Regions from separate parts of the Georgenia sp. AZ-5 genome, predicted to be linked through region 1. Evidence: riboswitches for the same ligand, from Rfam matches in the RefSeq annotation. Region 1 holds a riboswitch; the other holds the start of a gene.
What was found. A riboswitch is a leader RNA that binds a small molecule or an ion and turns the genes downstream of it on or off. The one in region 1 is predicted to bind cyclic di-AMP.
Positions count from the first base shown of each region.

Region 2: another riboswitch for cyclic di-AMP. It lies ahead of ACF0H8_RS19915 (C40 family peptidase); the one in region 1 lies ahead of ACF0H8_RS02710 (C40 family peptidase).

Region 1 covers NZ_JBINOU010000001.1:560,542-574,647, reverse strand. The annotation lists gene ACF0H8_RS02730 (ABC transporter ATP-binding protein) at 1-591, opposite strand, end outside; gene ACF0H8_RS02725 (CbiQ family ECF transporter T component) at 588-1,685, opposite strand; gene ACF0H8_RS02720 (hypothetical protein) at 1,687-2,385, opposite strand; cobalamin riboswitch at 2,520-2,597, opposite strand; gene ACF0H8_RS02715 (cob(I)yrinic acid a,c-diamide adenosyltransferase) at 2,670-3,221, shown strand; cyclic di-AMP (ydaO/yuaA leader) riboswitch at 3,504-3,654, shown strand; gene ACF0H8_RS02710 (C40 family peptidase) at 3,658-4,446, shown strand; gene ACF0H8_RS02705 (heavy metal translocating P-type ATPase) at 4,569-6,896, opposite strand; gene ACF0H8_RS02700 (D-alanyl-D-alanine carboxypeptidase family protein) at 7,056-7,631, shown strand; gene ACF0H8_RS02695 (CHRD domain-containing protein) at 7,645-8,100, opposite strand; gene ACF0H8_RS02690 (TetR/AcrR family transcriptional regulator) at 8,310-8,885, shown strand; gene ACF0H8_RS02685 (SufE family protein) at 8,908-9,360, opposite strand; gene ACF0H8_RS02680 (sulfurtransferase) at 9,357-10,256, opposite strand; gene ACF0H8_RS02675 (sucrase ferredoxin) at 10,427-11,392, shown strand; gene ACF0H8_RS02670 (aldo/keto reductase) at 11,397-12,248, opposite strand; gene ACF0H8_RS02665 (dihydrofolate reductase family protein) at 12,309-12,917, opposite strand; gene ACF0H8_RS02660 (dihydrofolate reductase family protein) at 13,381-14,106, shown strand, end outside.
Region 2 covers NZ_JBINOU010000001.1:4,302,029-4,316,134, forward strand. The annotation lists gene ACF0H8_RS19915 (C40 family peptidase) at 398-1,186, opposite strand; cyclic di-AMP (ydaO/yuaA leader) riboswitch at 1,190-1,345, opposite strand; gene ACF0H8_RS19920 (metal-dependent transcriptional regulator) at 1,808-2,608, opposite strand; gene ACF0H8_RS19925 (citrate/2-methylcitrate synthase) at 2,822-3,835, shown strand; gene serC (phosphoserine transaminase) at 4,000-5,112, shown strand; gene ACF0H8_RS19935 (DUF559 domain-containing protein) at 5,403-6,260, shown strand; gene ACF0H8_RS19940 (GNAT family N-acetyltransferase) at 6,366-6,956, shown strand; gene ACF0H8_RS19945 (hypothetical protein) at 7,071-7,781, shown strand; gene ACF0H8_RS19950 (M14 family zinc carboxypeptidase) at 7,957-8,979, shown strand; gene ACF0H8_RS19955 (hypothetical protein) at 9,117-9,329, opposite strand; gene ACF0H8_RS19960 (MFS transporter) at 9,399-10,751, opposite strand; gene ACF0H8_RS19965 (MarR family winged helix-turn-helix transcriptional regulator) at 10,748-11,191, opposite strand; gene ACF0H8_RS19970 (Fur family transcriptional regulator) at 11,420-11,866, shown strand; partial or broken gene ACF0H8_RS19975 (catalase) at 11,895-12,050, shown strand; gene ACF0H8_RS19980 (catalase) at 12,184-13,551, shown strand; gene ACF0H8_RS19985 (TSUP family transporter) at 13,663-14,106, opposite strand, start outside.

The DNA of each region.
Region 1 (14,106 bases):
GAGCAGCACCGTCATCCCCAGGTCGTGGACCATCCGGCCGAGCGCCGCGAGCACCTCCTCGGCGGCCGTGGGGTCGAGCGCGGAGGTCGGCTCGTCCAGCACCAGCACGCGGGGCTGGGCGGCAAGCACCGCCCCGATGGCCACGCGCTGCTGCTCCCCGCCGGAGAGGTCCAGCAGGGGGCGGCGGCGCAGCGGCGCGAGCCCGAGCAGGTCGAGCACCTCCTCGACCCGCCTGCGCATCAGCGGCGGCGCGACGCCGAGCTGCTCCATGCCGTAGGCGAGCTCCTCCTCGACGGTGTCGGTGACGAAGCCGGCGAGCGGGTCCTGGCCCACCACCCCGACGACGTCGGCGAGGTCGCGGGGCAGGTGGTCGCGGGTGTCCCGGCCCTCGACCAGCACGCGGCCGGCGAGCAACCCGCCGGTGAAGTGCGGCACGCGGCCGCACGCGGCGCCCAGCAGCGTGGACTTGCCGGACCCGGTGGGGCCCACCACCAGGCACAGCTCACCCTCCGCCACGCACGCGTCCACGCCGCGAAGCGTCGGCGCCGCCGCGCCGGCATAGGTCACCGAGAGGTGCTCGAAGCGGATCACCGGGCACCTCCGAGGGCCGGCGTGGCGGTCGCGGCCGCGGCGGCGAGCGCCAGCGGGGGCAGGGCGGGCCAGGCCAGCACGCCCGGCGGCGGCGCCAGGGCGGCGGGGTCCGCCGTCGCCGCGAGCACGACCGCGAGCGCGGCGGCCAGCCCGCAGCCGGCGATGACGCTCTCACGGGCGCCCCAGGGGTCGGGTCGGTACCGGGTGCGGCGGACCTGCCGGCCGGCCGCGCGCGAGGCCGCGACGGCGACGGCGGCGCCGGCCACGAGCAGGACGCCGCCCAGCGGCCCCGTCCCGGCGAGCAGCCCGTAGGTGCCGACCACCGCCGCCAGCAGGGCCAGCAGGAGCGCGGCCGTCACCCGCCGGTCGCCGCCGCGCACCCGGGAGCGGGCGTACCCGCGCGAGTCCATGGAGGCCGCCAGCGCGATGGCCTGGTCGAGGGAGTCCTGCAGCACCGGCAGGAGCAGGGCGAGCGCCACGCGCGGCCCGCGGCCCTCCATCCCCCGCAGCCGCTGGGCCCGGCGCACCCGCGCGACCGACGTCACGAGCTGCGGGGTGACGGTGACCGCGATGGCGACGGCGGTGCCCAGGTGGTGCAGGGAGGCGGGCAGGCAGCGCAGCGCCCGCCTGGGGTTGGCCAGCGCGTTGGCGGCGCCGAAGCAGACGACGAGCGCGCCCAGGCGAAGGCCCCCCGCGGCGGCGGCCAGCAGACCGGCGGCGCGGACCGGCCCGAGGAGCTCGATGCCGCGCGCCCACCCCGGCAGGCCGACGCGGGGCAGGTCGAGCAGCACCGGGCCGCCGCCGTCGACCCCGACGAGGACGTGGAAGGCGACCCGGACGATGACGATCGTTCCCGCCAGCACCAGGTACCCGGCGAACCCGCGCGCCCAGGGGGAGTCGTCGCGCCGCGCGAGCACCACCAGCACGACGGCGGCGAGGAGCAGCCCCACGACCAGAGGGTTGCTCGTCCGGCTCACCGCCACCGCAGCGCCCAGCGCCCACGCCCACCAGGCCAGCGGGTGCACCGCGACCGGGCGCACACCTGCCGGTCCCGGCGTCCCGGGCCGCGCGCGCACCGCGCTCGGGACACCCATGTCAGCCCCGCCGCCGGGCCAGCAGGACGCCGGCCAGCACGAGCGCCGCGATGGCGGCGACGCCCACCACCAGCGCGACGGGGGTGCCGGCCGCGGCGTCGTCGGCCGCGTCATCAGCCTGCCCCCCGGCGACATCCGGTCCGGGCGCACCGGTGGCCGGCGCCGCCTGCCCGAGCTCGGCGGGCGCGACGGAGGGCGGCGTGCCGCCGTCGTTGTAGCGCCAGCCCTCGACCTCCCCCGGTGCCGGGTCCGCGGTGTCCGCGCCCTCGGACCGCATGGTCCACTCACCGCTGGTCCCGGCGGACCAGTACGCCCAGTAGTTCCCGTCGAACTCGGCCGGGCACGGGTCCGGCAGGGCGTCGATGGCGCAGATCAGCCCGGGTGCGCTGTCCGTCGGGGTGAAGCCCGCCGCCTCGAGCGCGTCCCGGCCGGTCGCCGGGTCGCCCGGCGCGCACCCCACGCGGAGCTCGCCGCCGAGGTCGCTGGAGTCCACGACGACGGTGACGCCCTCCCCCGGCGCGCACGCCCCCGTCGGGACCCCCTCCGCCGGGGTGCCGGCGGGCGGGGCGACGCCGGTGGTGGCGGCGGGCGGGGCGACGCCGGTGCTGGCGGCGGGCGGGGCGACGCCGGTGCTGGCGGCCGCCGAGGAGGCGAGCGCCAGCAGCGCGCCCGCGAGCGTGAGTGCGGCGAGTTGTCGCAAGGGTCTTCCTCTCGGGTGCGGCCCGGGACGGGCCCGGCACCCGCGAGGTCCCCGCAGCCGGCGACGGCTGCCGCGGCCACGGCGGCTCCGGGCTCGCCCGCAGACCTCGACGGACAAAGCCTCTCGCCCCGGTCAGGCATCCCGGCTCGCCGGCGGCCAGGCCGCCAGGCCTACGGTTGCGGGTCAGCGCCGGACTTCGACCGGCTTCCCCTGGGTCCAGGGCGCGGATGTTCAGTTCTTCCTCTACTGTCCTCCCGCCGGGCCGGGAGTGCGATGCTTCCCCGGTGAGCCGGATCTACACCCGTCAGGGCGACGACGGCACGACCGGGCGGTACCTGGGCGGGCGGGTGTCCAAAGCGGACCTCCTCGTCGAGGCGTCCGGCGACGTGGACGAGACCGTCGCCCTGCTCGGCGTGGCCCGCGCGTCGACGGCGGACGCGGCCACCGCCGAGCTCCTCCTACGGCTCCAGCGCGAGCTGTTCGTGGTCGGGGCCGACCTCGCGGCCAACCCCACGCACCGGGACCGCCTCGCCGCCGAGGTGTCGCGGGTGACCCCACGGATGGTCGCCACGCTCGAGGCGCTCATCGACCGGCTGGTCGCGGAGCGCCCGCTGCGCCCGGTGTTCGTGGTGCCGGGAGCGACCCCCGCGGGCGCCGCGCTGGACCACGCCCGGACGGTCGCCCGGCGCGCGGAGCGGCACGTCGTGGCCGCGGGGGACGCGGGCGGCGCCGTCAGCATGGAGGTGCTGGCGTACCTCAACCGCCTCTCGGACCTGCTCTTCGTCCTGGCGCGACACGCCGCCGGAGAGGCGGAGGAACCGGCTAGCCGCGCCTGAGCGCGCAGCGCCCGGCCGGCCGCCATGGCTGCCTCCCGAGTGCCGTCCCCACCGCCCGGATACTCGGGGAACGGCCTCGAACCTATGGCGCCGGGCCCCGGACGGCTGGGCCGAAGGTCCTTTGCGGGTGGCGCCATCCACGTGCCGTGACCCCGGTCGATCGGGCCCTGACCGAATCGCCGTTATCCGGACGTGACTTTCCACTCCCAACTTCCGGTAATGTCTCCCTCGCTTCCGGATCCCCTCCCGGAGGCCTCCGGGCGCAGACCGAACCCTGCCGGCGTCCGGGGAGGTACGAGCCCGTGGCAGGGACGGGGGAACCAGTGATCGCGGCCCGCAAGGGCCTTGGGGTGAAGTGCGGCCACCACGGCGCACCGGGTGCTCTCCCGCCCGAACCCGACAGCTCACCCCGCAGGCCGCCAGGAGAGGTTTGCACGTGACCAGCACGACCAAGGCTCGCCACCGGGCCGCACGCCGTCCTTCCACACCCCTGACCACCCTCGGCCACCGCATCGGCGCGCCGGACGCGCGCCGCGGGCTCGCCACCGTCGCCACCTCGGGCCTCGTCCTCGGCATGGCCGCCACCTCCGCGGCCGCGGCCGGGCCGGAGGCCACCGCGCTGCCGCGGGTGGACGTCTCCGCCGCCGCCGCCGAGGCCGTCACCGCGATGATCACCACCCCCACGGTCACCGTCCCGGCCGACGTGACGTGGAGCGTGGAGAGCGTCGCCGCCGCCAAGGCGACGCCGGCGCCCGTGCGCGAGAGCCTCGCCGCGCGCAGCACCGAGAGCGCCTCGCGCACCGGCACCCGCGCCCAGCTGGCCGACGCGGTCGCGGAGGCGCAGACCGCCACCGCCGCCGCCCCGACGGTCGCCGCGCCGGCGGCCTCGGCCTCGGCGAGCGCCGTCGTCGACTTCGCCCGCCAGTTCATCGGCACCCCGTACGTGTACGGCGGCACCACCCCCGAGGGCTTCGACTGCTCCGGGTTCACGCAGTACGTCTACGCCCAGTTCGGCGTCTCCCTGCCGCGCACCTCCGGCGCCCAGGCGAGCGCCGGCGTGCGCGTCTCCGCCGCCGAGGCCCGCCCGGGCGACCTCGTGGCCTGGCCCGGGCACGTCGGGATCTACACCGGCAACGGCAACAACATCGCCGCCCGCCAGCCCGGCACCCCGCTCAGCGAGACCCCGATCTACCGCTCCGACGCGGTCTTCGTCCGGGTGATCTGAGACCTCAGATCGGCAGAGGGCTCCCGGCGCACCGCGCGCCGGGAGCCCTTCCGTCTCTCCGGCGCGCGACGCCGGCACCGCCGGCCGCTGATCAGGCTTGCCGCCCGGCGGATCCGTCGGAGCTACCGCCCGGCGGGCACCGGCTCCCGCCGCGCCGCCCGTCCGGCGACCTGGCGACTCTCCAGGAGGGCGCCGGCGCTGGCCTCCGGGCGCAGGTCGAGCCGCCGCAGCAGCTGGGCGTTGAGCGCCACGACCACGGTGGACAGCGACATCAGCAGCGCGCCGACCTCCATCGGCAGCACGAACCCGACCGGCGCGAGCACGCCCGCCGCCAGCGGCACGGAGAAGAGGTTGTACCCCGCGGCCCACCACAGGTTCTGCTTCATCTTGTGGTAGCCCGAGCGGGACAGCTGGATCACCGACAGGACGGAGCGGGGGTCGTCCGAGGCCAGGATGACGCCGGCAGAGGCGATCGCGACGTCGGTGCCGGCACCGATGGCGATGCCGACGTCCGCCTGCGCCAGCGCGGGCGCGTCGTTGACGCCGTCGCCGACCATCGCGACGGTGCGGCCCGCGTTCTGCAGCGCGGCGACCTTCTCGCTCTTGTGCTCCGGCCGCACCTGGGCGAAGAGCTGGTCGATGCCCAGCCCGGCCGCCACGGATCGGGCGACGGGTTCGGCGTCGCCGGTGATCATGACGACCCGGATGCCGAGCTGGTGCAGGGCGTCGACGGCCTCCCGCGACTCCTCGCGCACCTCGTCGGCGAGCTCGAGCGCGCCGACCACGTGCCCGTCGACGAGAGCATGCAGGACGATCGAGCCGGCGTCGGACCAGGGCCCCGTCTCCGGCAACGGGTCCTGCCCGTGCTCGGCGAGCAGCGTCGGCCCCCCCACGCTGACCGTGCGGCCGTCCACGGTGGCGCTGACGCCGACGGCGGTGGCGGCCTGAAAGCCGCTGGCCCGCGGCAGGGTCAGCCCCCGCTGCCGGGCGGCGGCGAGGATCGCCCTGGCCAGCGGGTGCTCGCTGTCCGACTCGGCGGCGGCAGCGAGGGCCAGGACCTCGTCCTCGGCGCCGCCGGTGGTCGCGACCCGGCGGACGACGGGCTCGCCCTTGGTCAGCGTGCCGGTCTTGTCGAACAGGACCGTGTCGATCGTGCGCATCTGCTCCAGCGCGGCGCGGTCCTTCACCAGCACGCCGCCCCGGGCGGCACGCTCGGTCGAGATGGAGACGACGAGCGGGATGGCGAGCCCCAGCGCGTGGGGGCAGGCGATGACCAGCACGGTGATGGCCCGGACGAGGGCGCTGTCGGGGGCTCCGGCCACCGACCAGACGACAACGGTGATCGCGGCGGCGACGAGTGCGAACCAGAACAGCCAGTTCGCGGCCCGGTCGGCGAGCAGCTGAGCACGCGTCGAGGAGGACTGCGCCTCCGCGACGAGGCGCTGGATGCCCGCGAGCGCCGTGTCCTCCCCGACGGCGGTGATCCGCACCCGCATGGCGTTGTCCGTGGCGACGGTGCCGGCCACCACCCGGTCGCCGACGGCGCGTCGCACCGGGCGCGACTCCCCCGTGATCATGGACTCGTCGACGTCGGCCGCTCCCTCGACGACCTCGCCGTCGGCGGGCACCCGGCCGCCCGGCCGGACGATGACGACGTCACCCAGCGCCAGGTCCCCAGGGGCGACCCTGACGACCTCGTCGCCGACGATCTTCTCCGCCTCGTCGGGCAGCAGAGCGGCGAGCGAGTCCAGGGCCGACGAGGTCTGCGCGAGGGAGCGCATCTCGAGCCAGTGCCCGAGCAGCATGATGACGATCAGCAGGGCCAGCTCCCACCAGAAGTCCAGCTCGTGCGCGAGGACGCCGAGGCTGGCGCCCCAGGAGGCGACGAAGGCGACCGTGATCGCCGTGCCGATCAGCAGCATCATCCCGGGCTTGCGGGCCCTGACCTCGCTGACGGCACCCGTGAGGAACGGCCGGCCGCCCCACAGGTACATGGCGGTGCCGAGCATCGGCGAGACGGCGGCCAGCCCGGGGACGTCAGGCAGCTCGTAGCCGATGACGTCGGCGAACATCGGGCTCAGCAGGACGGTGGGGACGGCGAACGCCAGCATGATCCAGAAGAGGCGGCGGAACATCGCCACGTGGTCGTGGCCGCCGTGGCCGACCCCGTGCCCGGCGTGCGCGGCTGCCGCACCGTGCCCGGCTTGGGCGGCGTGAGCCGTCTCGTGCATGGCGTGGTCGACCCCGTGAGCGGAGTGGTCGGCCCCGTGGGCGGCGTGGTTGCCGTGCGTCGCGTGGCCGACCCCGGGCGGCGGCTCGTGCCCGGCGGCGCCCATCCCGTGCGCGGCGTGGTCCACGTGGTGCGCGGGGTGACCCGCCTCGGGCGCCGCGTGACCCCTGTCGTGACCGGGGCCCACCGGTTGGCGCGGCATCTCGCCTGATGCGCTCATGTCATCTCTCCTCTCGTCGGAGATACCCCGGCAGGGTATGCGACTGCGCCAACAGGGGCGGCGCGTCCCGCATTCCCGACGACGGTCGGTTCTTCCCGACCAGATCGCCTCACGCGCGGCGCGCGCCGGCCGATGAGAAGTGAGGACGGGGAGGAGACCATGGTGGAAGGCATCGCCGCGATCACGCAGCGCATCGCGCAGATCCAGACGACGATCGCGTCACTGAGCGCCCCCGCCGCGCAGCCCGCCGCGACGTCCGGCTCCGCCTTCACGTCCGCGCTCGACGACGCGCTCGCCGAGTTCGAGGCGCCGCCACTCACCAGCGCCCTGAACGCGGCCGGCGTCCCCACCGAGCTCGCGGCCTACGGCAACGGGCACATCCCGCGTGAGGCGCTGGACCCGGTCGGGGACACGGGCCACCGGCTGTGGGCACCCGCCGCCGACTCGCTCGAGCGGCTCCTGGCCTCGGCCGAGGCCGCCGGCGTGACGATCGGCATCACCGACTCCTACCGCCCGTACGACGTGCAGGTGGACGTCGTCCGCCGCAAGGGGCTGTACTCCGAGGGCGGCCTCGGCGCAGCGCCCGGGACGAGCCCGCACGGGTGGGGGATGGCCGTCGACCTCGACCTCGACCCCGACGCCCAGGCCTGGATGCGCGCCAACGCGGGCCGCTTCGGCTTCGTCGAGGACACGCCACGCGAGCCGTGGCACTGGGCGTACGAGCCCACGGCCTGACACGCGGCCGCTCTCAGCGGAGCTGGGCGCGGATCGCCCCGGCCGGGTAGGGGGCGTTGTGCACGTTGACGTAGTACCCCTCGGGGTCCGCCGCGATCTCCGTCACCAGGCCACGGTCCGCCGTCACGCAGGCGGCGGACAGGCCGGAAGTCGGGGGTTCGAGGGGCACCACGACGGGACCAGCCACCTCCCGCCCACCCCGGTGGATATGGGCGGCGGTGGCGGGCTCGATCCGCGAGGCCGTGAGCACGTAGCAGATCTCTCCCTCGGCCGGGGTCAGGCTGACCAGGGCGAAGCCGAAGCCGTCCGGGTCGCCCGGCCCTGGCCGCTCGGCGCGGCCGGTCATCACAACGAGCGTCGAACGCACGTCGGCGTCCGCCGTCGTTCGGGCGTTGGCGGGGCCGGCCACGGCGACCGAGGCCCCGGCGAGTGCCAGGGCGGCGGCCGCGGCCGCGAGCATGCGCCTCATGGCAGTCCTCCATCGATGCGCCGGACCTAGCTGCCTGCCACCACGCTACGCCAGAGCGGAAGCGTGAGTAATGCCCCTCCCCGAGGCGCCCGAGGGACGGTCTCCGGCGCCCTCGGGAGCCACCACGGCGCATATGCCCAGGTGGCAGCAACCGGACGTGTCCTTTTTCGGACAGTGCTATGCGGGTGTAGACGACGCATCATGTCCGTATGAACAAGACGACCAGAGCCTCCGACCCCCGGGCGCGCCGGACGATCGCCGCCCTGCAGCAGGCGCTGATCGACCTCGCCGGCACGACCCCGCCGCACGAGGTCGACGTGGTCGAGCTGTGCCGCACCGCGGGGCTGCACCGCACGACGTTCTACAAGCACTTCACCAGCGTCTCCGAGCTGGCGGCCACCGTCATCGCCGACCTGCTGGAGCGCATCGAGTGCCCCTCCCGGCTCGAGGAGCACGGCTACGGCGCCTGGCTGTCCGGGGTGCTCGACGAGGCGGCACAGCACCGCGACACCTACAACCGGTTCCTCGGCAGCGGCGGCGACCCGGTGCTGACCCGGGCCGTCGCGGAGCAGCTGCTCCGCAGCACGGAGGAGGCGCTGGCCGCGGCCACCCGGCAGGGCAGCGCGCCGGCTCAGGAGCGAGCCGTCGCCCGCATGCTCGCCTACGCCGCGTACGGGCTCATCGAGACGGTGATCGAGGACGACGGCGTGGACGTGGACCGCTCGGTCGACGCCCTGGTCCGCCAGCTCCCGGGGTCCCTGCGACGCACGATGGTCGCGGCATAGTTCCGGGTCGCCCGGCGCGGCCTCAGGCCGCGGACCTCTCCCGCACCTGGCGCTTGATCCGCCCGAGCATGCCCGCCATGCCGCGCAGCCGCAGCGGGCTGACCACCTCGGCCAGGCCCAGCCGGTTGTAGACGTCGGCCGGCACGTCAAGGACCTGCCGCACCGTCAGCCCGTCGAGGCCCTCGTGCAGGATGCCGGCGAAGCCGCGCGTGGTGGGCGCCTCCTGCGGGGCGGAGAAGTGCAGGTGCACGGTGGCGTCGTCCCCGGCGCCGTCGACCTCGGTGAGCAGGAAGATCGGGGACTGGCACTCCGGCACCGGCTCGAGGAGCTCGGGGTGCTCGGCATACCGCTGGGGCAGCTCCGGCAGCTCGCGACTGAACTCGAGCAGCAGCTGGAGCCGGTCCTGCGGGCTGACGGCGCCGAAGTCCTCCACGATCGCGGCGAAGGCCGGCGGCAGGCCGGTGACGGCGGTCATCGGGCGGGCACCTCCCCGGGCGCCTCGCCGCGGGCGATGGGCGCCCGCACGGCGTTGCCCCACTCGGTCCACGAGCCGTCGTAGTTGCGCACCTGCGGGAAGCCGAGCAGGTGCTGCAGCACGAACCAGGTGTGGCTCGACCGCTCGCCGATGCGGCAGTACGCGACCACCGGCCGGGCCGGGTCGAGGCCCTTCTCGCGCTGGTAGATCGCCTCGAGCTCGTCGCGGCCCTTGAAGGTGCCGTCCTCGTTCGCGGCGCGGCCCCACGGCACCGACAGCGCCCCGGGGATGTGCCCGCCGCGCAGGGAGCTCTCCTCCGGGTAGTCGGGCATGTGGGTCCGCTCGCCGGTGTACTCCTGCGGGGAGCGCACGTCGATCATCTGGCCGCCGAGGAAGTCGAGCACGTCGTCCTTGAACGCCCGCACCCCGGCGTCGTCGCGCTCCACGACGGGGTAGTCGGCCGGCGCGGGGGCGGGCACGTCGGTGGTCATCGGCCGGCCCTCGGCCTGCCACTTGGCGCGCCCGCCGTCGAGCAGCCGCACGTCGGGGTGGCCGAAGAGGGTGAACACCCACAGCGCGTAGGCGGCCCACCAGTTGTTCTTGTCGCCGTAGATGACCACGGTGGTGTCCCGGCCGATCCCCTTGGCGGACATCAGGCGCGCGAAGCCCTCGCCGTCGACGTAGTCACGCTTGACGGGGTCGTTGAGGTCGAGGTGCCAGTCCACCTTGACCGCGCCGGGGATGTGGCCGGTGTCGTAGAGCAGCACGTCCTCGTCGCTCTCGACGACGACGAGGCCGGGCTCGCCGAGGTGGGCGGCCAGCCAGTCGGTGCTCACCAGCCGGTCGGGGTGGGCGTAGGCGGCGAACTTCGGGGCGTCGTCGTACGGCAGGGCCATGGTCACCTCGTCGATCGGGAACTCGGGACTTTGCTCCCCCATTCTCGCACCGCGGGCCAGAACGGCCACAGTGGGTCCGCCCACGTCGCACCGCGGCGCGCCCCCGGCACGGCACCGGGCCCGCCGCCGCGGCGCGCCGCGCCCGCGCCGCACCCGGTACCGTCACCGGGGTGGAGAGCAGGCGACCGGAGGCGTGCAGCCGTCTCAGCCTCGAGAGCGGCGACCCCCTGGCCGGGACGGCGTCCACCGCGCAGGGCTACCTGCTCATCGAGCACAACGGCCCGTGGGGCAAGAAGATCCTGCGCGACGCCCCGTTCACCGACCCGGACGGCACCGACACCCGTCTCGGGAACCTCCTCAGGCCGCTGCTCGAGCCCCTCGAGATCACCCCGCTGCTGGTGAGGCGACCCGGCACCCAGCACGGCGTGCCCTCCCCGGCCGCCGTCATGCTCGTCGCCGTCGGCCCCGACGGCGGGTGCGGCGCCCGCACCGCCGTGCGCGCGCTGTCCCAGATCGCGGGCTGGAACGTGCGCGCGCTGCTGGCCGAGCTGCGCGCCGGCCGGGTGCCGGCGGGCTGGGAGCCGCTGGCCACGCAGTACCTGGTGTGCACGCAGGCGCTGCGCGACGCCTGCTGCGGAGAGCTCGGCCGGCCCATCGCGGCTGCCCTGGCGGCCGCCGACGCGGCCGGCACGTGGGAGGTGAGCCACCTGGGCGGCCACCGCCTGGCGGCCAACGTGCTGGTGGTGCCGGACGGCGTCGTCTACGGGCGGATGGACCGGGAGGACGTGGCGCCGCTCGTCGCGGCGCACGCCGAGGGGCGGCTGCTGGTCGGGAAGATGCGCGGGCGGGCGGCGCTCGCCCACCCGGTCCAGGCCGCCGAGGTGGCCGTGCGGCGGGCCAGCGGGGCCGACGGTGCCGCCGCTCTCCGGCTGATGGGCGTGGAGACGGACGGCGTTCGCACGACGACCTCCTGGGAGGTGGCCGACCGGACCCTCCGGGTGACGGTGGAGACCACCTCCCCGGACGGGCCGCCGCGCCCGGCCAGCTGCGGCGCGGAGCCGGGCCCGCCCCCGGCGCGCCACGAGGTCGTGGCGGTCGAGGACGGGCCGGCCCGTCCGCTCGTCGGCACGGCCTGACGGCTCAGCGGTACTGCGAGAACGCCGCCTTCGCGGGGTCGGCGCCGGTGCGGTTGCCCGACTCCAGGGCGTCGATCTCGGCGACCTCCTCGGCGGTCAGCTCGAACCCGGCCAGGTCGATGTTCGCCCGGATGCGCTCGGGGGTCACCGACTTGGGGATGACGATCCGGCCTGCCTGCAGGTGCCAGCGCAGGACCACCTGGCCGGGCGTGACCCCGCGGTCCTCGGCGATGCGGGTCACGACCTCGTTGCCCAGGTCGGCGCCGCGCCCCAGCGGGGAGTATGCCTCGACGGCGATCCCCGCCTCGCGCGTCGCGGCCAGGGCGCCGCGCTGCTGGAAGGTGGGGTGGACCTCCACCTGGTTCACGGCGGGCACGACGTCGGTCTCGTCGAGCAGCCGGCGCAGGTGCTCGGGCAGGAAGTTCGACACGCCGATCGCCCGCACCGCGCCGTCGGCGAGGAGCTTCTCGAAGGCCCGCCACGTCTCGACGTAGAGGTCCTTGCTCGGCACCGGCCAGTGGACGAGGTAGAGGTCGACCACGTCCAGGCCCAGCGCCCGGCGGGAGTCGTCGAACGCCCGGAGGGCGCTGTCGTAGCCCTGGTCGCCGTTGCGCAGCTTGGTGGTGACGAAGAGCTCCTCGCGCGGCAGGCCGACGGCCTTGATCGCCGCGCCCACGCCGGCCTCGTTGTAGTAGGCCGCCGCGGTGTCGATGTGGCGGTAGCCCACCTCGATGGCGGCCTCGACGGTGGCCTGGGTGCTGTCCTCGGGGACCTGGAAGACGCCGAACCCCACCTGCGGGATCTGGACGCCGTTGTTGAGGGTGATGTTCGGGACGGTGTCGCTGTGCACGGTCATGGGACTTGTCTACCCCGACCCGCCCACAGGCCGCGCGCCCTGGGCGGGCCGGCGCCCCGGCTAGTAGGAGCCGGTGCGGACCTCGCCCGCCAGCTCGTACCTGGCATACACCGCTCCCGCCGCCGTGGTCTTGGACTCCACCATCCGCAGCCCGCGCGCCGGGCACCCGTCCGGGAACAGCCGCTTCCCGGACCCGACGACCACCGGGAACGTGATCAGCCGATACTCGTCGACGAGGTCGTGGGCCATGAGCGTCTGCACCAGCTGGGAGCTGCCCTGGATGAGGAGATTCCCGCCGTCCTGCTCCTTCAGCTCCCGCACCGCCTCCGGCACGTCGCCCTGGAGGACCGTGGTGTTCTGCCACGTCGGCTCGGTCAGCGTCGTGGAGGCGACGTACTTCGGCCAGTCGTTCAGCGCCGTCGCCACCGGGTCGTCCGGGTCGGCGTGCTGCGGCCAGTAGCCGGCGAAGATGTCGTAGGTTCGCCGGCCGAGCAGCAGTCCGCCCATCTCGGCGAACGTTCCGGTGACGATGCGGCCGAATTCCTCGTCCGCGAACGGGAACGTCCACCCGCCGTACTCGAACCCGCCGTCGGTGTCCTCCTCGGGGCCGCCGGGCGCCTGCATGACGCCGTCCAGGGTGAGGAACGCGGCCATGACCACCTTGCGCATGGGTACCTCCGTCGTCGTGGGATTGCAGGGCGGGCGGGCGCCTGCGCCGCCCGTTCAGCTCCAACGTCGAACGGCACTCGGGGATCTCGACATCATCGGCTCGTTGTCCGGCCCTGACGGCCGGATAGTGTCCGGAACCATGCACCGGAAGCGCACCTTCGACCCGAACCGTCACGAGCGGTTCGTCCGACCGGCGCCTCCCACCACTCGCGTCTCCGCCCCCGCGCCGGCTGTCGAGACCGGCCGTCCCCGTTCGACGTCTGGCCGTCCACCACGTCCGACCCGGAGCGACCCGTGCAGCACGCCACCACCCCGAAGCTGGTCGACCGGCTGCGCACCCACCTGACCGGCACCGTCCTGACCCCCGACGACCCCGACTTCGACCGGCTGCGCACCATCGTCACCCCCGTCTACGACGAGCGCCCGGCCCTCGTCCCGTCGCTCCCCGCCGCTGGCGGACCTCGTGCGCCCGGCGAGCTACGCCGAGATGTTCCCGCCCGAGGACGACAGCTACCGGCCGACCGCGGTGGCCCGGACGCTGTTCACCGACGAGCTCGACGAACCCCTCGCGGACGAGGTCGTGGCGGCGCTGGAGGCGTCGGACGCGCCGCTGCGGGTGGCGCAGCTGCGCGTGCTGGGCGGCGCCGTGGCGGAGGTGCCGGACGACGCCACGGCGTACGCCCACCGCCGCGCGCCGATCATGGCGAACGTCGCCGCCTTCTACGACGGCCCCGCCGACATGGGGCCGAAGGCGGCCTGGGTGGACGCCCTCGCCGCCCGGCTGGACCGGACCGGGGCCGCCTACGTGCATCGGGATCCCACGCGGCAGCCGGGAGCCCGCTGCTACGTTCGACCAGGGCGCCTCGACACCGCGACGGCGCCTGCTGCACCCGGCGCCCTCGCCGCGTCCAGGCGCCCTCGGTGCACGGGTGGGGACTCTGCGAAGGAGCAGCCGATGCGCAAGGTCGTCGTGGTCAACCACGTCTCGCTCGACGGGGTCATGCAGGCTCCGGCGTCCCCGGACGAGGACCGCCGCGGCGGGTTCGACCGGGGCGGCTGGGCGATGGCGAACGCGGACCAGGTCATGGGCGAGGCGATGGGCCGGGGCGTCGCCGAGGGCGGGGAGCTGCTGCTCGGGCGCCGCACCTACGAGTCGATGGCGGGCTACTGGCCGACGGCCCCGCCGGAC
Region 2 (14,106 bases), 3.7 Mb from region 1:
CCACGACCTCTGCTGACTCCTGCCCGGTCAGCCAGACCCTCTCGGCCCTGACCGTCCCGCCGGGGCGGGACACCCGGACAGGTCTCCCCGGATAAGAACAACCACTTCCCCCTACCCCCGCCGCGTCTACGCAATGGCCGCCTTGGTGGTGACGGGCTTCACCATCTCGTGCTGGCTCACCCCGACCATCACGCCTCATACCCGATTCGTGTTCCTCGGTGCAGAGTTACGTCTCGGGCTTCCTTCCCACCCCACCTCACGGTGACGCAGTTGCCTCCGACTCGGAGTTAGCACCACCGCCTCCCCCAGAGGACTTCCACCTCCTAGCAGTTGCCCATGCCGGGCGTACACGACGGCGGCCCGTCCCGAAGTGGGACGGGCCGCCGCGCGAGCCTTGTCAGGCCACCCGGATGAAGGTCGGGTTGGCGTTGTAGATCGGGCTCTCGTGCAGCGCGGTGCCGGGGTTGCGGGCCGCGATGTGGTTGCCGTTGCCGGTGTAGATCCCGATGTGGCCCGGCCACCAGACGAGGTCGCCCGGCTGCGCCTCGGCCGCGGAGACCTTGACGCCGGCGTTCGCCTGGGCGCTGGAGGAGCGCGGCAGGTTGATGCCGAACTTGGCGAAGACGTACTGGGTGAAGCCCGAGCAGTCGAAGCCGGACGGGGTCGAACCACCGTAGACGTACGGCGTGCCGACGAACTGGCGCGCGTAGTTAACGATGGCGCTGGCCGAGGCGGACGGCGCCGGGGTGGCGGCCTGGGCCTTCGGCTCCGCCGCCGGGGCGGAGGCGAGCTGAGGACGCTCGCCCGCGCGGGAGGCGGCCTGGTTGCCCCGCTCGACGACCGGCGCCGGCTCCGGCTCCGGCTCCGGCTCGGGCGCCGGGGTGGCCTCGGCGGCCGCCACGGTCTCGACGCTCCAGCTGATGTCGGCCGGGACGGCGACGGTCGGCGTGGTGACCATGGCGGTCACGGCCTGCTCCGCCGCGGCGGAGACGTCGACCTTCGGCAGGGCCTGGGTGTCGGCGTCCGCCGGTGCGGCGCCGGCGCCGGTGGCCGCCACGGTCAGCATGAGCCCCGAGGCGGCGACGGCGGCAAGGCCGCGACGGAGGGTGGAGCTCTCGCCTGCGGCGAGGTTGGTCATGGGACGACGCGTCGCACGGTGGCGCGCCTTGGTGGTGCTCTCGGTCACGAAAAAACCTCTCCAAGCTGCCTGCGGAGTGAGCTGTCGGGTTCGGGTGGGAGAACACCCGGCGCGCCCGTTTCTGGGCGCACTTCACCCCAAGGCCCTGGCCTTCGACCAGGACCGCCAACACTGGGTCCCCCGCCCCTGCCGCGGCAACGCAACTACTCGGAATGGACCCCAGGCGGCGGCAGGGTTCGGTCTGACGCCCGGGGGCCCGCGAGGGAGGGTCTCGCGAAGCGGTTGCGACCCTACGTGGTCTAAATCCGAATGTCACGTTTCGGTCACGAAGCGTGGCGCGGATCACCTGGGCGGGCCGAGGGGAGCGCCGCGAGCGCCCTCTCGCGAGGGCGGGTTCGTGGCCTCGAGGCCCTGGTCGGCGGGACGCTCGCGCCCCACGAGAGCGGTCGGCTAGACCTCGGGTCCACGAGCGGGACGGCCAGCTGGGCAGTCTGGATGCGCGAGACCGATGGGCAGCCGGGCAGTCTCCGGTGAGCGCGCGGCTGAGCGCGCGGGCGCGCACGGAGGTGCAGGAGCCGCGGCGGGCGTGAGGCACCGGTGGGCGACCGGCACACGGCCGCCGACGGCAGATGGCGCGATCGGCCCGCCCGGACAGGTCCGGTGCTGGGATCAGGCTGCCGTGACGAACAGGTGCCTGGCGATGTCCTCGGACAGGTCCAGGACCATGGGCGAGCCCGGAGCGTGCAGGGACATCAGCTCCAGATCTGGGCGCAGCTGCACCTCGATGCGGACGCCGGGCCGCAGCCCGGCCTCGGCGAGCCGGGTCAGCAGCTCGACGTCGACCTGCAGCGGCTCGCCGATGCGGCTCAGGACCACCTCGAAGGCGGCCGGGGCTCCCGGGCCGCCGTCACCGCCGGCCGCGTGGGGCACCGCGGAGCCGGTGACGGCGGCGTGGACCACCGCCCGCGCCGCCCCCACCGCGGGGGGTGCCATCTCGGCCGCGACGTCGACGAGGGAGCGCACCGGCGTGGCCTGGGCCGCGGAGGGCGCGTCGCCCAGCTGGTCGAGGCCCGGGATGGGGTTGCCGTAGGGGTCCTGCCGAGGGTGGTCGAGCAGCTCGAGCAGCCGCCGCTCCACCCGCTCGCTCATCACGTGCTCCCACCGGCAGGCCTCCTCGTGGACGAAGGCCCACTCCAGGCCCACCACGTCGGTCAGGAGCCGCTCGGCGAGGCGGTGCTTGCGCATGACCCTGGTCGCCCGCGCCCGCCCCTTGTCCGTCAGTCGCAGCTGGCGGGTGCCCGTGAGGACCAGCAGGCCGTCGCGCTCCATGCGGGCGACCGTCTGCGAGACCGTCGGGCCCGAGTGGCCCAGTCGCTCGGCGATGCGGGCACGCAGCGGCACGACGCCCTCCTCCTCGAGCTCGTAGACCGTCTTGAGGTACATCTCGGTCGTGTCGATCAGGTCGCTCACGCGTCCCCCGCTCTTCCTCTGCAGGGCACCGGTCGCTCGGCACCCGTGTGCCGGCCGGAAGCCGTTCTCCACCCAGGATAGGGAATGGCGGAAGTACGGGCCGGAAGGGAGAGGCGGGAGGGCGTCGCCGGACCCGCCCGGGGAGGGCCGCCCGGCCCGCGCGCCGCGCGACCGGTTCGGTGCGCGCCGCACCCGCCCCCTATTGTTCGCGTGATGCCGACCACACCCGCCTCCCAGCGCACGCCCGGCCCCGACGTCCTGTTCGCCGTCGGCGACACGGGCATGCCGACCTACCGGGGCGTGGACGTCGGGACGCTGGTCGGCACCCCGTTCGAGCGGGTCTGGGGGCTGCTCGTCGACGGCGCCCCCACCCCGGGCCTGCCGCCGGCGGAGCCGTTCAACCTGCCCACGCGCACGGGCGACGTGCGGGTCGACGTCCAGTCGGCGCTGGCCCAGCTCGGCCCGGTGTGGGCCTACCGCCCGCTCGCCGAGGTCCCCGCGGACGAGGCGCGGGACAACCTCGCCCGCGCCTCGGTCATGGTGCTGAGCCTGGTGGCGCAGTCCGCCCGCGGCGCCGACGTGCCCGCCGTGCCCCAGCGGGAGATCGACCTGGCGCCGCGCGTGACCGAGCGCTTCCTCGTCCGCTGGCGCGGGGAGGCCGACCCGGTGGCCGTCGAGGCGCTGGACGTCTTCTGGCTGACCGTGGCGGAGGACGGCCTGTCGCCGTCGACCCGCACGGTGCGGCTGGCGGCCGAAGTGGGCGCCGACGCCGCCTCCAGCCTCAGCGCCGCCGTCGCCGTGGCGGGCGGGCCGTTCGGCGGCGGGGCGGTGTCCCGCGGCCTGGCGCTGCTCGACCGGGTGGAGCGTGCGGGCGACGCCGACGCCGCGCTCGCCGACCACCTCGCCCGGGACAGGTCGCTCCCCGGGTTCGGTGACCAGCAGGTCCCGCTGGACGCCCGGGTGGAGCTGTTGCGTGAGGCGTGCGTGGGGCTCGGCGCCCGGCGCGTGGAGGCGGCCGACGCGCTCGTCGACGCCGTCGCCCGGTCCGCCGTCGGGAACGGCGAGGGCGCCGGCGTCGCGCACCGCCCCAACGCACTGCTCTGGGGCACGGTCCTGCTGGACGGTGTCGGCGTGCCGGCCTGGCTCGTCAGCGCCCTGTACATGTGCGGGCGCACCGCCGGCTGGAGCGCCCACCTTCTCGAGGTGCACCGGGAGCTGCACCCGTAGCGCTGCCGGTCGTCGCCCGCCTCACCCAGCGGACGCGGTCCTCTGCCGGCGCGGCCCCCGCCGCCTCACCCAGCGGACGCGGTGCTCTGCCCGCGCGGCCCCCGCCGCCTCACCAGGCGGACGCGGCGCTCCGAGCCGCGGAGCACGTGGAAACATCGGCGCTCATGGAGACGATCGCCATCCCCACGGACCTGCTGCCCGCGGACGGGCGCTTCGGCTGCGGGCCCAGCAAGGTCCGGCCCGCGCAGGTCGAGATGCTCGCCGCGCTGGGGACCTCGGTGCTGGGCACCTCCCACCGGCAGGCGCCGGTGCGCTCCCTCGTCGCGCGCATCCGCGAGGGGATCGCGGCGCTGCTCGGCGTGCCCGAGGGCTACGAGGTCGTGCTCGGCAACGGCGGCTCCACCGCCTTCTGGGACGCCGCAACCTTCTGCCTCGTCCGCGAGCGCGCCCAGCACGCCGACTTCGGGGAGTTCGGGCACAAGTTCGCCACGGCCACCGACCGCGCCCCGTTCCTGGCCGCGTCGGACATCCGGGTGGCCGAGGCCGGCGCCCTCGCCCGGTGCGAGCCGGCCGAGGGCATCGACGTCTACGCCTACCCGCACAACGAGACCTCCACCGGCGTGGTCTCGCCGGTCGAGCGGGTGCTCGGCGACGAGGCGCTGACGGTGGTCGACGCGACCTCCGCGGCGGGCGGCGTGGCCGTGGACCTGGGCCAGACCGATGTCTACTACTTCGCCCCGCAGAAGAACTTCGCCGCGGACGGCGGGCTGTGGCTGGCCGTGATGTCCCCGGCGGCCGTGGCGCGCATCGAGGAGGTGACGGCCGGCCGGTGGGTGCCGGACTTCCTCAACCTCCAGCTCGCCGTGGAGAACTCCCGCAAGGACCAGACGCTCAACACCCCGGCCGTGGCCACCCTGGTGCTGCTGGCGGAGCAGGTGGACTGGCTGCTGGAGAACGGCGGCCTCAGCTGGGCGACGGAGCGCACGGCCGCCTCCGCGGCGACGCTCTACGACTGGGCCACCCGGCGGGACTTCGCCACGCCCTTCGTGACCGACCCGGCCCACCGCTCCCCCGTCGTCGGCACGGTCGACTTCGCGGCGGAGGTCGACGCCAAGGCGCTCGCCGCCACGCTGCGCGCGAACGGCATCGTCGACGTGGAGCCCTACCGCAAGCTGGGCCGCAACCAGCTGCGCGTCGGGATGTTCCCCGCCGTGGACCCCGCCGACGTCGCGGCGCTGACCGCGTGCGTGGACCACGTCGTCGAGCGCCTGCGCTGACTGCACGCCGCGTCCGGCGATGACCACGGGTGCGTCGGACCGCCATCCGCCGAGTTGAGCGATCCCTGCGGTGATGAGGACCGCCCAGCAATCGGATCGCGCCACAAGCGGTGCTGGTGAGGCGCCGCAGTTAGCTCCCGCGCCCCGTTCTCGTCACTCTGACCCCGCTTGTGGCGCGATTCGCGCGCCGGGCGCGGGACCGGCCGGTCGAGGAACCCCAGGCTCACCGCCGTCCCCAGCGCGCGCCCCGCCCACGACACCGCCTCGGCGACGCGGTGCACCCTCGACGGGTGCACCTGTATGAACGGCTCGACATGGCAGGCGGCGTGGCCAGGCGATCGCAGGTCGCCCGGTCCGCAGCCGAGCGCCGCGAGCTCGCGGCCGCCTTGGCGGAGGGAGCGGTCCGTGCGCTGGGAGGCGGGTGGCTCGCCGCGACGGACGCCGATCCCGCCCTGGTCATGGCGCACCGCCTCAACGCGACGGTCTCGTGCGTCAGCGCCGCGCTGATCTACGGGCTCGCCACGCTCGGGCACCCGGAACGTCCGCACCTCGCCGTTCCCCGGTCCCGGGGGATCCGCCGGAGGCCCTCCCGCCCGCGGACCTCGGTGGTGCTCCACCGTGAGTCGTGGTGGGCCACCCCCACCGACCCGGTGAGGCGGGTGGCGCCGATCGACGAGGCACTGGGCCGTGTGCTGCGCTGCGCACCTCCGGCCGCAGCGGTCGTGATGGTCGACTCCGCCCTGAACAAGAACCTCGTCACCCTCGACGAGCTCTACCCGCGGTTGACGGGCCCCGGCAGCGTCCGGGCGCTGCACGCGCTGCGCCTTTGCGACGGGCGCAGCCGCTCGGCGATCGAGACGATCGCCCGGCTCGTCCTCCGCCGGGCCGGTATGACGGTGATCACCGGGGTGGTGATCCAGGGCGTCGGCGAGGTCGACATGCTCGTCGAGCGACACGTCGTCGTGGAGTGCGACGGCTTCGCCTACCACTCCGGCAGACGGGAGTTCCGGGAGGACCGGCGGCGCGACCGCGAGCTCGTCGCACGCGGCTTCGTCGTCCTGCGCTTCACCTGGGAAGACGTCGTTGGTGATCCGGAGCTGCTGCACCGCGACGTCCTGCGTGCTCTGGCCAGGCGGAGAGAGCACTGATCACCTCGGCCGAGCCCGGCGCCTGCGCGCTGACCGTCCAGCCGCCGCCCAGGCCAGCGGCCCGTGACTTCCGGGCGTGTCGGCGCGCGGTGGAGGATACCGGCCATGACCCAGCATCGTGCGCCCGGCGCGGCCATCGACGTCCGCCCCCTCGACGCCGGCCGGTGGCCGAACCTGGAACGCCTCTTCACCGGCCGCGGGGACCAGTCGCGGTGCTGGTGCGCGTGGTGGCGCCTGCCCGGCAAGGAGTTCGGGGCGTCGCGCGTGGCGGACCGGCGCGAGCTCATGGCCGCAAGGGCTCGCCACGCGCCCGCGCCCGGCCTGATCGCCTACGCCGGCGAGGAACCCGTCGGCTGGGTCGCCGTCGCGCCGCGGGCGGAGTATCCCCGCGTCCAGCGGTCGACGATCATCACCTACGACGACGCCGTGCCCGGCTGCTGGTCGATCACCTGCTTCTTCGTCCACCCGCGTCACCGCGGCGGGGGCCTGCTGGACACGCTGGTGGCCGCCGCCGTCGCACACGCGGGGGCGCACGGCGCCGCGCACGTCGAGGCCTATCCGGTCGAGCCGGCGCCCCGGCAGTCGGCGTCGGGGCTGTTCCGCGGCCCGCTCGGTGTGTTCCTGCGGGCCGGGTTCACCGAGGTCGGCCGCCGCCAGGGGCGCCCGACGGTGCGGCTGTCGCTGCTCGGCGGCTGACCCGGCACGGGGCCGCGGGACCCGGACGGGCGAGCCGGAACGTCCCGATTCGTCACGAAGACGGCGCGGGTGCCGAAGGGTAGGGCAAGAACCTCCTCAGGAAAGACAGGCACGATGCCCGCCCGACGACGCCGCACCCCGGAGCTGGTGGCCGGCGCCGCCCTGCTCCTCGGCGCCTGCTCCGCCGGCTCCCCCGAGGTGCTCGTCGCTCGCGCCGCGGACGGTGCGGCGGAGGGTGGCACCCGGACCGCCACGGCCGACGAGGACCCCACGGCACAGGCGGCGCCGTCCGAGGGCATCCGCGTGGACGGGCTCGGGCTGCTCCGCACCGGCCAGCTGGACCTGGCCTTCGGCACGGTCGTCAACGCGACGGCCGCCCCGTCGACGGTGGGCGTCACCGTCCTCACGTACGACGCCGAGGGCCTCCTGCTGACCGAAGACACCACCACCGAGGTGGACGTGCCGGCCGGGGGCGAGTCGCTCTTCGTCGCAGACGTCGTCGCCCCGGAGGGCGCGGCCGTCGCCTCGCTCGATGCCCGGGTCGGCGGCGCGCCCCCCGCTCCCGAGCCGCCGGCCGTGACCCTGGAAAACCAGGAGATCGAGGCCGACCCGCTGAACCCCGTGGTCTCCGGCCGGCTCACCTCCGGCCACGGCGACGACCTCACCGCCGTCCGGGTCAGCGCCGTGTGCGCCGGCCCCGACGGCGAGCCGGTGGCGGCCGGATACGGGCACGTCCCGCTCGTGCCCGCCGGGGCGAGCGCGCGCTACGAGATCACGCTCCACGGCGTCACGCCGGACCGCTGCCGCGTGGTCGCGGCGCCGTAGCCGTCACCGGGGGCCGCCACGCGTCATCGCGCGCGCGTCTATCCCACGCGTGGCACCTACCGGCCATGACCCCAAGTCCCACCCTGAGCTCAGTCGTCACCGGCTCGTGCTCCCCGACGATGCACGGGTGCGGCCTTCGGCCGCGCTGCAGACCACGACGCAGAGGGGGAACGACGTGAGGAAGACCGTGACGGCTCTCGCGCTGGGCTCGACACTCGCACTGACCACCGGGGCTCCGGCACTCGCTGTGGGTGAAGGACCCGGCTACAACGGCCACGAGACGATCAACACCTCGATCCTGCACACGTACGACGAGCTGGTCACCGCCCTGCAGGAGCAGGACGCCCGCCAGGAGCGCATGGAGCTGGAGGTCATCGGCCAGACGGTCAACGGCCGCGACATCCACCTGGTCAAGTACCTCTCGGACGAGGCGAACCCCACCGTGCTGTACCTGACCCAGCAGCACGGCAACGAGCAGCTGACCACCGAGGGCACGCTGGAGTTCATCAAGCACCTCGGCACCGGGAAGTACGGCGACCTCCTCGACGGCGTCAACATCCTCATCGTCCCGATGCTCAACGCCGACGGCGCCATGGGCGACGTCAACTTCTCCCTCGAGGACTACGTGGCCGCCGGCGACCGGCACCTGACCCGCTACAACGCCAACGAGATCGACCTCAACCGCGACCACGTCGCGAAGTCCCAACCCGAGACCCGGGCGCTCCACGAGAACGTGCTCGCCGCCCACGACATCGACTACGCGATCGATCTGCACCACCAGGGCACGGATCGCCAGGCCGACGGCAAGCTGGCCTCCGGCGCCATCCTCTACCCGACGAGCGCGAATGTCTCCGCCGAGGTCGTCGAGGCGTCCAAGCGCCTCGGCGCCGTGGTCCACGGCGCCGTCAATGCCCATGGCTGGGGCAACGTCGCCCAGTACGACGTCGGCGGCAGCAGCGACGCCATCGCCCGCAACGGGCTGGCGGCCCAGTACGGTGTCCCGACCCTGCTGTTCGAGATGCGCGGCATGTCTGACCACGAGGACCCCACACGCGTGCTGGGGCAGAAGAGCAACGGCTACCTGATCAAGCAGACGGTGGTGACGCTGGAGGCCACGGCCCGTGCGATCGCGGACCGGTCGATCGAGACCGCGGACACCTCCGTGTGGGACATGCCGGTGCAGTCGAGCCGGCTCTGACCCGACCCTGAGCGGGCTCGACGGCGGCATCGGTTGCCAAGGTGGCGCCGAAGGCGCCGTCGCCCCCGCGGCCCGGCGCAGCAACGTGGCCGGGCACCTCCCGAGGGAGGCGCCCGGCCACAGTCATGCACGGGCCGTCAGGGCATCGGCGCGCCGGGCCCGGTGAGCCCCGGGTCGGCGCGGTGCCGCGGCTCGCGCTCGGCGGGACGGTCCTCGGCGGCCTCGACGCCGGCGTCCGCCACCTCCTCGTCGTCGGTGCGCGTGTCCTCGAGGTTCTCCTTGGCCTCTTCGGCGAGGGCCTTGGCGTGGTCCGCGGTCTCACGGGCGTTGCCGAGCGGCGACTCTGTCACGGTGGTCCCCCTTCGTCTCAGGGCCTCCACCTTTGCCCCGGGGCGCCTGGTCCGCAACCGGTCGCCCGGTCACGCCGTCTGGCTGCGTTGCTGCGCCTCCTGCTGCGCCAGGGAGGAGCGGAGCAGCTCGCGCTCGGCCCGCTCGGCGGCGTGGGCGTACCTCTCGCCGGGCCCCTCGACCACCAGGTGAGGGCGATGCCGCAGCTGGTAGTGCACTTCCACGTGCCAGCTCCGCCGGACCCACGCGGCCGCGGCCACGGCCACGGCGACGGAGGCGATGGCGCCGACGCCCACCGACCAGCGCGGCCCCCACGCCTCGGAGATCCAGCCGATGATCGGTGAACCGATGGGCGTGGAGCCGAGGAACACCATCATGTACAGGCTCATCACCCGCCCGCGCATGGCCGGCTCGGTGGTCATCTGGATGGTGGTGTTGGCGGCGGTCATCATGGTCAGCGAGAACAGGCCCACAGGGATGCACATGAGCGCGTAGAGCTCGTAGGTGGGCATGAGGGCCTGGATCCCGGCGGCGACCCCGAAGGCCAGCGCCGAGCCGACCACCAGCCGCACCCGCGGGCGCTTGCGCCGGGCGGCCAGCAACGCCCCGGCGAGCGTGCCCAGCGCCATGACCGACCCGAGGATGCCGTACTCCCCCGCGCCCTTGCCGAACTCCTCCCGCGCCATGGTGGCGGACGTCAGCTGGAAGTTCAGCCCGAAGGCGCTGACGATGCCGACCACCACGAGGATCACGACGATGTCCGAGCGGCGGCGCACGTACTGCACGCCGGCCCTCACCTGCCCCTTGCCCCGCTCCGCGCGCGGCAGGGCGTGCAGCTCCCGCGAGCGCATGAGGGTCAGCGAGAAGATCGTCGCTCCGAAGGAGACGGCGTTGATGATGAAGATCCACCCCGGGCCGACGGCGGCGATGAGCAGGCCGGCGAGGCCCGGGCCGATGAGCCGGGCGGCGTTGAAGGACGTGGAGTTCAGGCCGACGGCGTTGGCCAGGTCCTCGGCGGGGACCATCTCGGCGACGAACGTCTGGCGCACCGGGTTGTCGAGGGCCGTCACCACACCCAGTGCAAGCGCGAACCCGTAGACGTGCCACAGCTCCGCAGCTCCGGTGAGGACCAGGATCCCCAGCCCCGCGGCGAGCACGCCGAGGGCCGCCTGGGTCGCCACGAGCAACTTGCGCCGGGGCAGCCTGTCGGCCACCAGGCCGGCGATGGGGCTGAGCAGCAGCATGGGGAGGAACTGCAGGCCCGTGACGATGCCGACCGCGAGGCCGGAGTCGTCGGAGAGCACGGTCAGGACCAGCCAGTCCTGGGCCACGCGCTGCATCCAGGTGCCGACGTTGGCCACGAGGGCACCGACGAACCACAGGCGGTAGTTGAAGTACCGCAGCGAGTAGAAGGTCCGGGTCACTCCTCCACCACCTTTCGCAGGATCACGGCGGCCTGGGCGACAATCTCCCGCTCCGCCGGGGTGAGCTTGGCGAGCCGCCTGTCGAGCCAGGCGTTGCGCCGGCGCTTGACCTCCCGAACGAGGTCGCGGCCGGCCGCGGTGACGTCGACGACGACGTGCCGCTTGTCGTTCGGGTTCGCCCCGCGGGTGACCAGCCCACGCCCCTCGAGCGCCGCGACCGTGCGGGTCATCGACGGGCGCTGGACCTTGTCGTGGTCGGCGAGCTGCCCGGGACTCATGGGGCCCAGGTGGCACAGGGCCGCGAGCACCGAGTACTGCGCCTCCGTGAGGTCACCGGACTCCGTGCGCAGCCGCCGCGAGAGGCGCAGGACGGCGATGCGCAGGTTGGTGGCCAGGTCGGGGCGGCGCTCGGCGCGCGGCGTAGGGGCGGACTCAGTCATATGCTGGTTAGTCTAAGTCATTAGCGTCGCTAATTACTAGGGCTAACGACTCCGCCGCGCGTGGAGAGGGCCACGTGGGCGAGCGTCGGCGTCAGCCCAGGCACCGGCGTCACCCCGGCGGGCGCCGCAAGGCGAGCGGCTGGGGAGTCCAAAGCGGCGTCCATGGCTCGGCGCCTCTCTCGCCCGCTCCTGTTGCCGGTTTCGGTCGGGACGGGTCTCATGGAAGGCGTGGCCGGGACCGCGGAGGAGCTGCGGGCGGCGGGACTGCGCGTCACCGCCCAGCGCGCCGCCGTGCTCGACGTCCTGACCGCCGCCTCGGATGAGCACCTCAGCGCGGCCGAGGTGGCGGAGCGGGTGCGTGCCCGCCTGGGGACCATCTCGACGCAGGGCGTCTACGACTGCCTGGAGGCCCTCCTCGGCGCGCACCTGGTGCGCCGGGTGGACCTGGCGGGCCATGCCGCGCTCTTCGAGACGGCGCGGGCCGAGGGGGACCACCACCACCTGTTGTGCCGGCGGTGCGGGGTCGTGCGCGACGTCGACCGGGCCGCCGGTGCCTGTGGCGAGGTCCCCGCAGTACCTGGGTTCGCCGTCGAGTCCGCCGAGGTCACGTTCGTGGGGCTGTGCCCCACGTGCGCCTCGGCGGCGGACCAGCCGAGCCGACCAGCCGCGAACTGACCGAACCGACCACCTCGGAAGGAAGAGAATGCCGGAGAACAACGACCGCGAGGTCCTCACCACCCGGCAGGGCCACCCTGTCGCCAACAACCAGAGCACCCGCACGGTGGGCTCTCGAGGCCCGGCCACGCTGGAGAACTACCAGTTCCTGGAGAAGATCTCCCACTTCGACCGCGAGCGGATCCCCGAGCGGCTCGTCCACGCCCGCGGGAAGGTGGCGTACGGCTACTTCGAGGCGACCGGGACGTGGGGGGGACGAGCCGATCTCCCGGTACACCCGGGCCAGGCTCTTCCAGGAGGCCGGCAAGCGCACCCCGCTGGCCGTGCGCTTCTCCACCGTGATCGGCGGCCGGGACTCCTCCGAGACGGCGCGCGACCCGCGCGGATTCGCGGTGAAGTTCTACACCGAGGACGGCAACTGGGACATGGTGGGGAACAACCTCGGGGTGTTCTTCATCCGTGACGCGATCAAGTTCCCCGACGTCATCCACTCCCTCAAGCCGGACCCCGTCACCTTCCGGCAGGACCCCGCGCGGATCTTCGACTTCATGTCCCAGACGCCGGAGTCGATGCACATGCTCGTCAACCTCTTCTCCCCGCGCGGCATCCCGGCGACCTACCGCCACCAGCAGGGCTTCGGCGTCAACACCTACCGGTGGGTCAACGCCGAGGGCGTCACCCACCTGGTCAAGTACCACTGGATGCCCCACCAGGGGGTGCGCTCCCTGACCGAGGAGGACGCCGCGGCGATCCAGGCGCACGACACCGGGCACGCCTCGCTGGACCTGCACGAGGCGATCGAGCGCGGGGACTACCCGAAGTGGGACCTGCTCGTGCAGCTCATGACCGACGAGGAGCACCCCGAGCTGAACTTCGACCCCCTCGACGACACCAAGGTGTGGCCGGAGAACGAGTTCCCGCCGAAGAAGGTCGGCACGATGGTGCTCGACCGCAACATCTCCGACCACCACACCGAGAACGAGCAGATCGCGTTCGGCACCGGCGTGCTGGTGGACGGCCTGGAGTTCTCCGACGACAAGATGCTGGTCGGCCGGACCTTCTCCTACTCCGACACCCAGCGCTACCGGGTGGGCCCGAACTACCTCCAGCTCCCGGTCAACGCCCCGAAGGTGCCGGTGCGCACCAACCAGCGCGACGGGCAGATGGCGTTCTACCAGGACCCCACCGGCAACCCGCACATCAACTACGAGCCGAGCCACGACGGCGGGCTGGTCGAGTCCGACATCCACGACCGGAACGAGCAGATCGGCCCGGAGCTACGTGGCCGCCTGGTGCGCGACCAGGTCGAGCGGACGAACGACTACGAGCAGGCCGGCCAGCGCTTCCTGCTGATGCAGCAGTGGGAGCAGGACGACCTCGTGAAGAATCTTATCGCCAACATCGGGCAGGCCTCCCGAGGCGTGCAGGAGCGCATGGTGTGGCACTTCTTCATGTGCGAGGACGAGCTCGGCCGGCGCGTCGGCGAGGGCCTGGGCATCGCAGCCGACGACGTCCGCCACCTCGAGCCGCTGCCGCACCAGCGGCTGACCGACGCCGAGCTCGAGCGGGCCCGGAACCTCGGCCGGAACGGCCCGCGGGACGTCGCCGGGCTGCAGATGACCCACTGCGTGCCGAACGAGCGCGGGCTCGAGCCCGAGACCGAGGTGGCCGAGCAGCTGGTCTGACCCGCCCGGCCTCACGACGCCGGCCGCCCCGGACACGGCCGGGGCGGCCGGCTGCGTCGGGCAGGGCCGAGCCGGCACTGCGCCGAGGCGCGGCGCCATCGCGGTCGTGCGTCAGAGCGCGGCGACGCCGTCGACCACCGTCCAGACAGAGCCCAGGGCGGCCAGGGCGGTGATGAGGCGGCCCAGGACGGCGGCCGGGAGCCGGCGCGTCACCGTGCCGCCGAGCCCGACCCCGATGATCATGGCGACTGCGATCGCGGCCCAGCCCGACCACGCCAGGTCGGGCCAGGCGCCCGGATCCGCGAGGACCTTGGCGGCCACCGTGACGGCGCCGGTGGTGGCGAAGTAGGGCTGCAGGGTGGCCGCGAACCCGATGTGGTCCCAGCGTGTGAGGGTGCGCAGCACAGCCATGGGCGGGCCGCCGATCCCCGCGAGCGCCGAGGTGAGCCCCGAGACCCCGCCCGCCGTCGCGACCGCGCCAGTGGTGCGGGGCATGCTGCGGGTGCGGGCCACCACCGAGGACACGCCCAGCGCCAGCAGCACGACCACCCCGAC